DNA from 3 places in the Streptomyces sp. NPDC048196 genome. Region 2 is predicted to be linked to each of the others. Evidence: riboswitches for the same ligand, from Rfam matches in the RefSeq annotation. Region 2 holds a riboswitch; each other region holds the start of a gene.
The links. A riboswitch is a leader RNA that binds a small molecule or an ion and turns the genes downstream of it on or off. The one in region 2 is predicted to bind cobalamin.
Positions count from the first base shown of each region.

Region 1 (4,691 bases), on a different contig from region 2:
ACCCGGCCGACACCGACGACATGCTCGTCGGCGGTGTCAAACCCTGGGCCACCGACCCCGAAGCCGCCGCCCGCCTCTGGGAACTCTCCAGCGCCCTCACGGAGACGGATTTCTGAGCCGTCCGGGCGTCGCCGGCCGCCCTCGCCCGTGCCCGCGGTAACCGTCCGGCGGAAGTGACCGGCGTGACCGGCGCTCCCCGGCTCCCGCCGGACACCTGCGGTGCTGGGCAACGCCGACGGGACGTGGCACGATCGCGCTCGTGACCAGCAGACCCACCACGGCCCAGTCCCTGCGCGATCTCGCGCTGCTGCGCCGCGTCCGCGACCGGATCGACCGGGAGTACGCCCAGCCGCTGAACGTCGAGGCGCTCGCCCGTGGCGTGAACATGTCGGCCGGGCACCTCAGCCGCCAGTTCCGGCTGGCGTACGGCGAGTCCCCGTACTCCTACCTGATGACGCGGCGCATCGAGCGCGCGATGGCCCTCCTGCGCCGTGGCGACCTCAGCGTCACCGAGGTCTGTTTCGCGGTGGGCTGCTCGTCACTGGGCACCTTCAGCACGCGCTTCACCGAGCTGGTCGGGATGCCGCCCAGTGCCTACCGGCGCCAGGCGGCGCTCGCACCGGCGGAGCTGCCGCCGTGCCTGGCGAAGCAGGTGACCAGACCGATCAGGAATCGAGAAGCGCAGGTCACCGAGCGGCTCTAGCGTGGGAGCCATGGACATCACCATTCACACCAGCTTCCTCCCGCACGACGACCCGGACGCCTCCCTGGCCTTCTACCGCGACACCCTCGGCTTCGAGGTCCGCAACGACGTCGGGAACGGCAAGATGCGCTGGATCACGGTCGGCCCCGCAGGCCAGCCCGACACGTCGATCCTCCTGGCGCCGCCGGCCGCCGACCCCGGGGTCACCGACGACGAGCGCCGCACCATCACCGAGATGATGGCCAAGGGCACCTACGGCTGGATCCTGCTGGCCACCAAGGACCTCGACGGCACCTTCGAACGGGTGCAGGCCGGCGACGCCGAGGTCGTCCAGGAGCCGACCGAGCAGCCGTACGGCATCCGCGACTGCGCCTTCCGCGACCCCGCCGGCAATCTGATCCGCATCCAGGAGCTGCGCTGAGCCTGCCGGCGAGCGTAGCCATGACCACGGGGAGGGGGCGGGGCCGCGACGCCCCGCCCCCTCCGCCTGCCGGGTGAGCGCGTCGTCACGCGCCGGAACGCGGCCTCAGCCCGTGCCGGCGGAGCGCGCCGCCCAGCGCTTCTCGACGCCGGCCAGGCGCCAGTACGCCAGCGCCGCGGCCCACACCACCACGAACAGGCCGACGATGATGAAGCCGACGTTGTCGAGGTCGAGGCCGGAGACCCAGCCGGTCACCGGGTCGCTGAGGCCGAGCTTGTCGTGGAGCACGGTCACCAGCTCGATGGTGCCGATGAAGAGCGCGACGGCGATCGACAGGCCGGTGATGGTGAGGTTGTAGTAGACCTTGCGCACCGGGTTGGAGAACGCCCACTGGTAGGCGAAGTTCATGAAGGTGCCGTCGAGGGTGTCGAACAGGCTCATGCCCGCGGCGAAGAGCAGCGGCAGGCACAGGACCGCGTACCAGGGCAGGCCGGCCGCGGCGCCGCTGCCCGCCATCACCATCAGGGTGACCTCGGTGGCGGTGTCGAAGCCGAGCCCGAAGAGGAAGCCGAGCGGGAACATCTGGCCGGGGCGGGAGATGGAGCGGGTGAAGCGGCCCAGGAAGCGGTTCATGAAGCCCCGCGAATCCAGCTGCTGCTCCAGCTCCGCCTCGTCGAAGCGGCCTTCGCGCATCCCGCGGAACACCCGCCAGATCCCGGTCAGCGCAATGAGGTTGAGGGCCGCGATGAGGTAGAGGAACGTGCCCGAGACCGTGGTGCCGACGGTGCCGAGGATCTGGTGGGTGCGGGATTCGTCGTTGAGGAGGGTGCCGGCGAGCTGGGCACCGCCGGCGACGAGGGCGGCCATGACGACCACCACGCTGGAGTGGCCGAGGGCGAACCAGAAGCCGACCGACACCGGACGCTTGCCGTCGGCCATCAGCTTGCGGGTGGTGTTGTCGATCGCGGCGATGTGGTCGGCGTCGAAGGCGTGCCGCATGCCCAGGGTGTAGGCGGTGATGCCGAGTCCGACGCCGAAGACCTGGCTGCCGACGGAGTAGTGGTGGGGCACCACGAGCAGGAACAGCACGCCGAAGGCGACGACGTGCAGCCCGGCTATGACGGCCATCAGGCCCGCGGTGCGGACGGTGTCCTGCCGGCGCCAGCGGAACGTGGCGAGGGCAGGGGTGGTCGGGGTATCGGTGGACAGGGCCATCCGGCGGTCACGCTCCAGCACCTCGTGGATCACTTCGTGAGATGCCGTGGCCGGTCTCCTGGCTTACGGGTGCACGCGTCCTGCCCCGCCTTCCCGGCCGCAGGCTGCGGTCAGTGGCGTCGTACGCGCACCGTGCGCGTAGCGAAAAGGGTGGAAACTCCCCGATCACAGTGGCGAGGGCCGCTCCGGTCTGGGACCACGAGGTCCGTCACCGGCTTCCCGAGCACCACGGCGCGCCAACCTTACGGGTCGTCCGACGATCCCTTCAAGCCTGCACAACTGTGCAGGTATCCAAGATCACATTCTGTGACCTGCAAAGATGTCCTCATGCATCTCGTCCCGGCCGAGCGCGCCGACCACCGCACCATCGACGGCCACCGCGTCTGCGACGCCATCGCGGCCATCGGTGAGCCGGGCGAGGTCCGGGCCTGGGCCGACCGCTTCGCCCTGCTCGCCGATCCCGGACGCCTCGCCCTGCTGCTCGCCCTCCACCGGGCCGGCCCCATCGCCGTCTCCGACCTGGCGGTCGCCACCGGCATGAAGGACACCGCGGTCTCCCAGGCACTGCGCCTGCTCCGGGCCGCCGGAGTGGTCGAGGGCGCCAAGGACGGCCGGGTGGTGCGCTACCGCGTGGTCGACGACGCGACCGCGGAACTGCTGACGCAGTGCACGACGGCGGGGCCCGCCGTGCTGGACAGCGGACCCCGCGCCGTGCGGTCGCCCCGGACTACTTGACCGAACCGGCCATGATCCCCTGGACGAAGTGCCGTTGGAACGCGAAGAACACGATCAGCGGCACGATCAGGGACAGGAAGGCGCCGGGCGCCAGCACGCCGATGTTGCTGCCGAACTGCCGCATCTGCGACTGCAGGGCGACCGTCAGCGGCTGCGACTCGTTGTCCGCGAAGAGCAGGGCGACCAGCATGTCGTTCCAGACCCACAGGAACTGGAAGATGGCCAGGCTGGCGATGGCCGGGCGGCCCAGCGGAAGGATCAGCTGGGAGAAGATCCGCCATTCCCCGCCGCCGTCCATCCGCGCGGCCTCCAGCATCTCCTTGGGAATCTCCGCGAAGTAGTTGCGCAGCAGGAAGATGGCGAACGGCAGACCGTACGCGGTGTGGAACAGGATGACACCCGGGATGGAGCCGAACAGGCCGAGCGCGCCGAACAGTTTGGCCACCGGCAGCAGGCCGATCTGCACCGGCACCACCAGCATGGCGACCACGACCAGGAAGATCCAGTCCCGGCCAGGGAAGTCCATCCAGGCGAAGGCGTAGCCGGCCAGTGCGGCGATCACCACGACGGCGATCGTGGTGGGCACCGAGATCAGCACGGTGTTCCAGAAGGCCTGGACGATGCCCGAATCCTTCAGCAGCGCCGCGTAGTTGTCGAGCGACAGCCGGCCGGGCGCGGTCAGCGCGGTCCACCAGCCGCTGTTGGCGTTCGCCTCCTCCGTACGCAGCGAGGAGATGAACAGGCCGGCGGCCGGGGTGAGCCAGACCAGGCCGATGACCAGCAGGAACAGCTGGATCACGGCCCGGCTGAGCCGCTTCGCCGGGCGGGCCGACCGCCTGCGCGGCGGGACGGTTTGCTGGACGGTGGTCATGACTGGCTCCTGCGGAAGCGACGGATGTTGAGGGCCATGGCCGGCACCACCAGGAGCAGCAGCAGGACGCCGAGGGCGCTGCCCAGTCCCTGGTTGTTGCCGCCGCCGAAGGAGACCAGCCACATCTGCAGGGCCAGGACGTTGGCGTCCTGCTGTACGGGCCCGGGCGCGATGATGTAGACGAGGTCGAAGACCTTCATCACGTTGATCACCATCGTCACGAACACCACGCCCAGGACGGGCCCGAGCAGTGGCACGGTGATCCGGCGGAAGACCTGCCACTCGTTGGCGCCGTCCATCCGCGCGGCCTCCAGCACGTCCCGCGGCATCGAGGAGAGCCCGGCGCCGATGAGGACCAGGGCGAAGCCGGTCCAGATCCACATGTAGGCGCCGATGATGGCGGGGGTGATGAGGGCCGGGCCGAGCCAGGCGATGCCCTCGTACGGCGGGGCGAAGTCCTTCGCCGGGAGCTGCAGGGCGTACGACCCCGAAGCGAGACCGGTCAGCCGGTAGGAGCCGTCGGCCGCGGTGGTCGCCGTGCCGGCCACCTTGCCACGGGAGTCGACGGCCTCGACGGTGAGCTTCGGCAGCCCGCGTTCACCGCGGTCCACGGTGCCGGGCTTGCCGCCACCGCCGGGGGTGAAGTCGAGGTAGACCACACCGCGCAGTTCACCGTGGCCGGCCGAGGCCCCCGCGGCCCCGGCCGCGGGCCGCGCCTGGTGCGGCATGTCCTTCGGCGCGACACC
Region 1 covers NZ_JBEZMM010000019.1:54,133-58,823, forward strand. The annotation lists gene AB0E02_RS20085 (oxidoreductase) at 1-116, shown strand, start outside; gene AB0E02_RS20090 (helix-turn-helix transcriptional regulator) at 260-703, shown strand; gene AB0E02_RS20095 (VOC family protein) at 714-1,124, shown strand; gene AB0E02_RS20100 (HoxN/HupN/NixA family nickel/cobalt transporter) at 1,230-2,339, opposite strand; cobalamin riboswitch at 2,370-2,585, opposite strand; gene AB0E02_RS20105 (metalloregulator ArsR/SmtB family transcription factor) at 2,667-3,074, shown strand; gene AB0E02_RS20110 (carbohydrate ABC transporter permease) at 3,067-3,945, opposite strand; gene AB0E02_RS20115 (ABC transporter permease subunit) at 3,942-4,691, opposite strand, start outside.
Region 1: linked by a shared signal. The riboswitch ahead of AB0E02_RS20100 (HoxN/HupN/NixA family nickel/cobalt transporter) and the one ahead of AB0E02_RS04690 (short-chain fatty acyl-CoA regulator family protein) in region 2 are both predicted to bind cobalamin.

Region 2 (4,691 bases):
CCACGGCCACCGGGGCACCCGAGGAGGCCACGGCGACGCCGGCCGCGCGGAGTTCGGCGGTGGCCCGCTCGGTCCAGGGACGGGCGTCGAGGCGTTCGAAGGTTTCCAGGGCTCCGGTGAGCAGCGGGCGCGCCTGTGCGGACCGTCTGCGGCGCCGTAGGAACTGGCCGAAGTCGAGCTGGGTGAGGGCGTGTTCGAAGGGCCATCGGGCGCTCGCCGGGTCGGCGAGGGCTGCCCGGAAGTGCGGTTCGGCGGCGTCGGGATCGCTCAGCAGGGCCGAGGCCCGGTGCATGATCGCGGCGAGGCGTGCGGAACGGGGCGCTGTGCCCAGGGCGTCCTCGGCCGCCCGGAGCACGGCCCGGGCGTCGTCGGTCCGGCCGATGCGCACGGCGGCCGCGGCGACGTCGGCCACGTGGTGGAGCGAGGCGTGGTGGTGCACGGGGGCGGGGTGGGGGTCCTGGGTGAAGACGCGGCGCAGGTGCTCGTATGCCGTCGCGTGGTCCCCCTCCGCGAGTGCGGCGAGGCCCAGCGCGTGGCAGTGGCGGACGTACAGGCTGCGGGAGGCCCGCAGGTCGATGCCGCTGTTCTTGCTGTTCTCGCCGTTCTTGCTGTCGTCGGCGAGCCGTGCGCAGGTACGGAGGCGTTCCGCATTGTTCAGCCCGGCCGTCGCGGGACACACAGCTGCTAGCTGCTCATTGGGGAGCGGCGCGGGCGGGGCCACCGACGGACAGCACCGCCCGCGCCGGGTGACCGGATCCGCTGGCACGGGGGGAACCCTCGAATCCGCGTGTGCCGACGACCAATCGGCTACTTCAGGGCGGCGGCCGCCTGGGGGTAGCAGCGGCCGGCCGGGAACGGCGTGGGGTTGTCCAGCCGGTGGCGAACCCCAGCACGGCGCCTCGGTCGAGGGCGAGTGCGGCCAAGAACCCGGGGCGACGGGCATCTTGGGCCAGCCGTATCAGGCAGGTGTGGGCCAGCGCTGGTTCCTCGTGCCACGGTGGTGCGCCGAAGGCGTCGGCGTACACGGCGCGGATGCCGTCGACATACGGCGAAAGCTGCTCGCCGGAGACGAGGCGGACGCTCCCGCTCATCAGGAGACCGCTGTGGCGAGGGCACGGGCGACCGGGTGCAGCGCGGCGTACTCCAGGGGCGCCGACGGGTCGATCGAGACGTCGAGTGGTGCGGGCTCGGCGCCCGCCCGGACCAGCAGGTCCCCGATGGCGGCGATCATCGCGCCGTTGTCCGTGCACAGCTTCAGCGGCGGGACGCGCAGGGTGAGGCCGGCAGCGGCGCACCGCTCCTCCGCCAGCGCCCGCACCCGGGAGTTGGCAGCGACACCGCCGACCACGACGAGGGTGCCGACGCCATGGGTGGTGCAGGCGGCGACCGCCTTGCGGGTCAGCACGTCGGCGATCGCCTCCTGCAACGAAGCCGCGCCGTCCGCCACCGGCAGGACCTGCCCGCGATGCCGCTCCGCCCACCGTGCGGCCGAGGTCTTGAGGCCGGAGAAGGAGAAGCCGTACGGGGCGTCGCGGGGCCCGGTGAGCGGCCGGGGAAAGGCGACAGCACGGGCGTCTCCCCCACGCGCTGCCCGGTCGATGGCCGGGCCGCCGGGATACGGCAGTCCGAAGACCCGGGCCACCTTGTCGAAGCACTCGCCGGCGGCGTCGTCCAGGGTGTCGCCGAGGTGCACGATCGGGTCGCGTGCCAGGTCGCGGACGAGGAGGAGGGAGGTGTGGCCGCCGGAGACGATCAGTACGACGCAAGGGTCGGGCAGCGGCCCGTGCGCGAGGGCGTCGGCGGCGACATGACCGGCCAGGTGGTGCACGCCGTACAGCGGCACCCCGAGCGCGTACGCCAGTCCCTTCGCGCCGGCGAGTCCGACCTGAAGGGCGCCCGACAGGCCCGGCCCGGTCGTCACGGCGACCGCCCCGATGTCGGACATGCGCAGCCCGGCCTCCCTCAGCGCCTGGTGAACGACCGGGGTGAGCGAGTGGACATGGGCCCGGGCGGCGATCTCGGGCACCACCCCGCCGTACCGCGCGTGCTCGTCCATGCTCGACGCCACCGCATGCCCCAGCAGCCGTCCGCTCTGCACCAGCCCCGCGCCCGTCTCGTCACATGAGGACTCGATGCCCAGCACCACGGGTTCTCCACGCATGCCGTTCCCCTCTCGCACACTGCGGCCAGGCTAATTGCTAGATAGTTGTTATTGCGCAGCATATGCAACAAGTTCTGATCGCTGCCGCCAACCTGGCGCTGCAGCTGGTTCGCCCTGCCGCCAGGCAGGCGCGTCGTAAGAGGGAACCCGGTGAAAATCTGGGACTGCCCCGCAGCGGTGAGCGGGACGACAGCCGTCAGGAAGCACTGGGGTCGCGAAGAGGCCCTGGGAAGCGACGGCCAGTAGATGCCTCGATGCCTCGTACCCAACAAGGCGCGCCCGCGAGTCCGAAGACCTGCCACTGCCCGTACGCCGCCAGGCGTGCGGTGACCTCCGCGGCTCGACGGCGGCCGGCGAATCCGGCGGGCCACCGCTCGCTCCGTCCGTCGTTCCCCTCGCGCCCCGAGCCGTTTCCGCGACTCGCGAAGGAGAGTTGACGTGACCGACCAGCGCACCCTCTTCCTCGACCAGTACTCCGGCAAGGTGCTCGCCTCCTACGGCTGGCCCCAGTACGGCTTGCTGTCCAAGCTGGTCGAGGAGGGCATCGCCCTCCACCAGGGCGAGCGCTTCGGGCTGCCCAACCTCCTGGTCGCCCTCGGCACCGCGTCGACCGCGCCGGCAACATGTCCAAGCGGCAGTCGGCGACCGGTTTCCACTTCTCCCGCGCGGGCGGCACCTGCCCGCTCTGGAACGTCTACGAGGCGTTCGCCGCACCCGGCCGCATCCACGTGCAGATCGCCGCCATGCCCGACGGGCAGCGGTACCTGTGGACCGCCCGCACCGTCACCCGCTCCCGCGGCGGCTGGGGCGAACCCGGCAAGACCTTCGCCATCGGACTGGGCTGCGAGATCCGCCACGCCTCCCGACTCGTCTACTCCGACGGCCTCGACCTGGACAACGCCTCCGCCGCCACGCCCATCGGCATGGGCTGCCGCGTCTGCGAACGCCTCACCTGCCCGCAACGCGCCGTGCCCCCGCTCGGACAGACACTCGCCATCGACGAGAACAGCAGCGCCTACGTGCCGTACCCGGTCGCGGGCCGGAGCGCCGCCTGCTGACCCCTCAGCCGAGTTGACCACGCTCCAGGTCAATACACCTCGGCAGTCGCGGACTGGGCATCGCCCTGGGCTTCAGGCATTCGTGGCCGCGTGACGCGGATGAGTTGCGCAAGGCTCCACGGGTGATCGGCACACTGAACCCGCTTCTGGGCTTGTTGTAGCGGGTTCGTGCGAGCGCCCGAGCGCCGGCACCGAGCAGGCCGCGGCCCTGACCATCGCAGTTGTCGTCCGAGCCACCCGCCCATTCATCTTGAGGTGGAAGCCGATCCGGTGGTCGTTCGGGAATCGGCCGCTCAGTGCGGAAGTTCCACCAGCCCGCTCTCGTAGGCGATGATGACCAGCTGAACCCGGTCGCGGGCGTCGAGCTTCGACAGCAGACGGGTCACGTACGTCTTGGCGGTCGCGATGCTGATGCCCAGGTGGGTGGCGATCTCGCTGTTGGACAGGCCCGTGCCGACGAGGCCCAGTACTTCGCGTTCACGGTCGGTGAGCGAGGCCAGGGTGCGTCCGTTCCTCGTCGCCCGGGCGGGGCGGTGGCCTGCGAAGTCCTTGATCAGGCGGCGGGTCACGCTGGGAGCGATCAGCGCGTCGCCCGCGGCGACCACCCGGATCGCCGCGAGGATGTCGTCCACCGCCATGTCCTTGACGAGGAACCCGGCCGCGCCGGCTCGTAGCGCCCCGTAGACGGATTCGTCGTCGTCGAAGGTGGTCAGCACGAGGACATGCGCGGTGCTCGGGCCCGCGACGATCTGACGGGTCGCCTCGATGCCGTCCATACCAGGCATGCGGAGGTCCATCACGACGACGTCGGGCCGGACGCCCACGGCCAGTTCGACCGCCTCGCTACCGGTCCCGGCCTCCGCGATGACCTCGATGTCCAGGGAGTCGGTGATGACCATCTGGATCGCGGTCCGGATGAGCGGCTGGTCGTCGGCGAGCAGGACGCGGATGGTCATGAGATTCCTGACGGAACGGGGAGGCGGGCGGTGACCCGGAAGCCGCCTTCGGGGCGTGGTTCGGCACGGAAGTCACCGTGCAGCAGGCCGACGCGTTCGCGCATGCCGATGAGTCCGTATCCGGAACCCGAGCTGTTGGCTCGGCCGGGTCCGCTGTCCAGGACCTCGATGGAGAGTTCATCGTCCTGGCAATCGATGAACACCTGGCAGGAGTTGGCCCCGGCATGACGCACCACATTGGTGACCGCCTCCTGAACGATCCGGTAGGCGGACATGTCGATCTCGGGCGGCAGTCGCCGCCGCTCGCTTCGCCAGCGCACGTCGACCCGTACTCCGGCCTCCGTCGTCCGCTCGGCCAGCCGGTCGATGTCCGCGAGGCCGGGTGCCGGGTCGAACGGCGCCGTCTCCGCCTGCTGCCCGGGCTCCGCCTGGCGTAGCGCGCCGAGCATCCGGCGCAGGCCCGAGAGCGTCTCCCGGCCGGCGGACTCGATCGCTCGCAGCGCGCCACGGGCCGCC
Region 2 covers NZ_JBEZMM010000002.1:241,383-246,073, reverse strand. The annotation lists gene AB0E02_RS04705 (helix-turn-helix transcriptional regulator) at 1-679, opposite strand, end outside; gene AB0E02_RS04700 (hypothetical protein) at 813-1,091, opposite strand; gene tsaD (tRNA (adenosine(37)-N6)-threonylcarbamoyltransferase complex transferase subunit TsaD) at 1,091-2,161, opposite strand; cobalamin riboswitch at 2,250-2,479, shown strand; partial or broken gene AB0E02_RS04690 (short-chain fatty acyl-CoA regulator family protein) at 2,764-3,219, shown strand; gene AB0E02_RS04685 (response regulator transcription factor) at 3,513-4,175, opposite strand; gene AB0E02_RS04680 (sensor histidine kinase) at 4,172-4,691, opposite strand, start outside.

Region 3 (4,691 bases), on a different contig from region 2:
GCGCCGCTTCCCCCAGCTCGCGGTGGCCCTGCCGTACGCCTTCGGCTCCTGCTCCGTACCGGTGGGCGCGGGCGGGGAGGCCTTCGGCGCGCTCGCGGTCGTATGGGCCGCGCCGCCCGGCAGCGACGGGCTGACCAGGACCCAGCGGCGCCATCTGCGGGCCGTCGCCAACCGCCTCGGCGCGTCCCTGGCGGCCTTGCGTGACCGCACCGGCGACTCCCTGGAGGGCGATGCGGGCACGGCCCCGGTCGAGACCCCGGCCCCCTCCGCCCCGGCCGTCCGGGCCGGCCTGTTCGACTGGGACCTGGCCGCGGGCACCCTCACCGCGGACGGCGATTTCTGCGCGATCTTCGGCCTCGACCCCGAAGCCTTCGACGCGCGGGCGGACACCCTGGCCTCCCGTCTCCATCCCGGTGACCGTGCCGCGTTCCGTGCCGCGGCCCGTACGGCGGCTGCCGAGGGGAGGGTCGTGTCCCGGACCCTGCGGGTACGTGAGGGCGCGGGCGCCGGGCCGGGCGGTGGCGCGGAAGGCGGCGGTGAGGGGCACGGCAGCAGCGAGGGGTACCGCACCGTGGTGCTCTGGGGCCGGGTCCCCGATCTGCCGGACGACCGGGCGCGCACCCATCTCGTCGGAGTGGTCGTCGACGCACGGGCCGGCCGCGCGGCGGCCGCGGCGGTCGAGCGCCTGCGGGACGGACTGTTCTCCCTCACCCCCGACGGCCGGGTCAGCTACGCCAACCGCAGTCTGGAGCAGTTGCTGGACGTCAGCGACGAGGAGGTGGTCGGGCACTGCCTGTGGGACGCCCTGCCGTGGCTGTCCGACCCCGCGATCGAGTACCAGCACCGGTCCGCGATGGTCTCGCAGACGCCGACGTCCTTCCTCGTCTGCCGCCCGCCCGACCAGTGGCTCGCCTTCTCCCTCCACCCCGACCCGAGCGGCGTCACCGGCCGGGTGGTCCCCACCGGCCGCCCGGACGCCGCCCCGGAACCCGCCGGGCCGCCCACCGTGACCGCACCGCCACAGCCGGCCGCATCGCCGACCGCCCCGGCCCCCTCCACCACCGTGGCCGCCGCACCGGCCCGGCTGGGCGTCATGTACCACGTCCTGCAACTGGGCAGTGCGCTGACCGAGGCGGTCACCACCCACCAGGTCTGCGAAGTCGTCGCCGAGCAGCTCCTTCCGGCGTTCGGCGGCCAGCAACTCGCCCTCTACGCGGTCCGTGACGGCACGATGCAGCTGATCTTCCACACCGGCCACCACGAGGGCTTCCTCGACTGGCTGGACGGCATGCCGCTGCACGCGCCGCTGCCCGGCACCGAAACCCTGACCTCCGGCGTCCCGCTCTTCATCGAGTCACAGCAGAGCCTCTCCCAGGGGTACCCCGGTATCCCGGTCGGCGGCGTGAACTCCTGGGCGTACCTCCCGCTGATCGCCTCCGGCCGCCCCGCCGGCACCTGTGTCCTCGGCTTCGACGAGATCCATCACTTCACGGCCAAGGACCGCAGCGTGCTCACCGCGCTCGCCGGCCTGATCGCCCAGGCCCTGGAACGCGCACGGCTCTACGACTCCGAATTCGCCCTCGCCCGCGGCCTCCAACAGGCCCTGCTGCCGCACCGGCTCCCGGCCCTCCCCGACCTGCGGACCACGGCCCGCTACCTCCCCTGCACCAGCGGCATGGACATCGGCGGTGACTGGTACGACGTCATCCCGGCCACCGACGGCGTGTCCCTGGTCATCGGGGACGTCGAGGGACACAGCATCGCGGCGGCCGCCACCATGGCCCAACTCCGCAGCGCGGTACGGGCGTTCGTCGCGGTGGGGCACGCCCCCGGCGACGTCCTGGCGGGCGCCAACCGCACCCTCATCGACCTCGGCACCGGCCTCCTCGCCAGCTGCTGCTACCTCCACCTCGACCCCGCCGGCCACCGCGTCCGGGCCGTTCGCGCGGGTCACCCGCCGCCCCTGCTCCGCCACCCTGATGGACACACCGACGTACTGGACCTGGAGACCGGCCCCCTCCTCGGCGTGGACCACTCCAGCGACTATCCGCAAACCCCCGTCGACCTGCCACCCGGCTCCGCGCTCGCCCTCTACACCGACGGCCTCGTCGAAGAGCGCGGTACCCCCATCGACGTGGGCATCGACCACCTCCGCGCCTCGATGGCCCACGCCCGCGCCGACTCCCTCGACGAACTCGCCGACCGCCTCCTCCACCACGCCCAGCGCTCCTCCTACCGCGCCGACGACATCGCCCTCCTGCTCACCGAATACCGGCCGGCCGCGACGGGCCGATAGCCACGGAGGGGGGTTAGGCTGGTCGGGCAGCTGGTTCGCCCTGTCCGCCAGGCAGGTGCGTCGTAAGAGGGAACCCGGTGGGATTCCGGGACTGCCCCGCAGCGGTGAGTGGGAACGAGCGCCGTCATACGCACTGGACCCGGACGGGTCTGGGAAGCGACGGCCAGTAGGTGTCCGCCCTTCGACGGGTGGATGTGCCCGCGAGTCCGAAGACCTGCCCGTTGCCCGCGCGTGAGGGATCACGTGCGGACATCCCGGTGACCTTCGAGGGCGGGTCGGCGTACAGACCGGGCAGTGGCCTGCCGTTGCTGAACTCTTCGGCCGTTCCGTCCGGTTCGTTCGTCCTTCGCGCCTCCGTTCCGTCTCCGGGATCCGTAGGAGACAAGCTCGCGAAGGAGAGTTTCTTGTGACCGTGACAGCGACAGGGGCCGGGAAGTCCGCGGCCGCGACCGTACGGGCCACCGTGTACGGCTACCCCCGGCAGGGCCCGCGACGGGAGCTGAAGAAGGCCGTAGAGGGATACTGGAAGGGCCGGGTCACCGCCGACGCCCTCCGGCGGACCGCCGCCGAGCTCCGCAGCGCCAACTGGCGGCAGCTGGCCGACACCGGCATCGACGAGGTCCCGACCGGCGACTTCTCGTACTACGACCATGTCCTGGACACCACCGTCATGGTGGGTGCGATCCCCGGACGCCACCGGGACGCCGTCGCCGCCGACCCGCTCGACGGCTACTTCGCCATGGCCCGCGGCACCCAGGACGTCGCGCCACTGGAGATGACCAAGTGGTTCGACACCAATTACCACTATCTGGTGCCGGAGTTGGGCCCGGACACGGTGTTCACCACCGACTCGGCCAAGCAGGTCGGTGAGCTGCGCGAAGCGCTCGCACTCGGCCACACCCCGCGCCCCGTCCTCGTCGGCCCCGTCACCTACCTGCTGCTCGCCAAGCCCGCGCCCGGTGTCGCCGCCGGCTTCGAGCCGCTCACCCTCCTGGACCGCCTGCTGCCGGTGTACGCCGAGGTCCTCGCCGACCTGCACGCGGCCGGCGCCGCATGGGTGCAGCTCGACGAGCCGGCCCTCGTCCAGGACCGCACCCCGGCCGAACTGAACGCCGCCGAGCGCGCCTACCGAGAGCTCGGCGCCCTCACCGGCCGGCCGAAGCTGCTGGTCGCCTCGTACTTCGACCGCCTGGGTGAGGCCCTGCCCGTACTGGCCAGGACGCCGGTGGACGGGCTCGCGCTGGACTTCACCGGGGCCGCGGCCGCCCAACTCGACGACCTCGCCGCCGTCGGCGGCCTGCCCGGCAAGCGGCTGGTCGCCGGCGTGGTCAACGGCCGGAACATCTGGATCAACGACCTCGAGAAGTCGCTGTCCACCCTCGGCACCCTCCTCGGACTCGCCGGACATATCGATGTCGCCGCGTCCTGCTCCCTCCTGCACATCCCCCTCGACACCGCCGCCGAACACGACATCGACCCGCAGATCCTGCGCTGGCTGGCCTTCGCCCGTCAGAAGACCATCGAGGTCGTCACCCTGGCCCGTGGTCTCGGCCGCGGCACGGAAACCATCGCCGCCGAACTCGCCGCCAACCGCGCCGACCTGGCCTCCCGTGCCGCTTCGCCGATCACCCGCGTCCCCGCCGTACGTGCCCGGGCCGCGGCCGTCACGGACCGCGACACCCGCCGCTCACAGCCGTACGACCGGCGGGCCGCCGCGCAGCGCGCCCAGCTCTCGCTGCCGCTGCTCCCGACGACCACCATCGGTTCCTTCCCGCAGACCGGCGAACTGCGCACCGCCCGGGCCGACCTGCGGGCCGGCCGCATCGATGCCGTCGCCTACGAGGAACGCATCAAGGCCGAGATCCAGGAAGTGATCTCCTTCCAGGAGAAGGCCGGGCTCGACGTCCTGGTGCACGGCGAGCCCGAACGCAACGACATGGTCCAGTACTTCGCCGAACAGCTCTCCGGCTACCTCGCCACCCGGCACGGCTGGGTCCAGTCCTACGGCACCCGCTACGTCCGCCCGCCGATCCTCGCCGGTGACCTCGCCCGCCCCGAGCCCATGACCGTGCGCTGGACGACCTACGCCCAGTCGCTCACCGGCCGGCCCGTCAAGGGCATGCTCACCGGCCCGGTCACCATGCTCGCCTGGTCCTTCGTCCGCGATGACCAGCCGCTCGCCGACACCGCCCGCCAGGTCGCCCTCGCCCTGCGCGACGAGGTCAACGACCTTGAGGCGGCCGGGACTTCGGTCATCCAGGTCGACGAGCCGGCCCTGCGTGAGACCCTTCCGCTGCGCGCCGACGCCCGCCCGGCGTACCTGGCCTGGGCCACCGAGGCGTTCCGGCTGACCACCGGCGGCGTACGCCCGGACACCCAGATCCACACCCATATG
Region 3 covers NZ_JBEZMM010000006.1:116,451-121,141, reverse strand. The annotation lists gene AB0E02_RS09790 (SpoIIE family protein phosphatase) at 1-2,296, shown strand, start outside; cobalamin riboswitch at 2,311-2,533, shown strand; gene metE (5-methyltetrahydropteroyltriglutamate--homocysteine S-methyltransferase) at 2,709-4,691, shown strand, end outside.
Region 3: linked by a shared signal. The riboswitch ahead of metE (5-methyltetrahydropteroyltriglutamate--homocysteine S-methyltransferase) and the one ahead of AB0E02_RS04690 (short-chain fatty acyl-CoA regulator family protein) in region 2 are both predicted to bind cobalamin.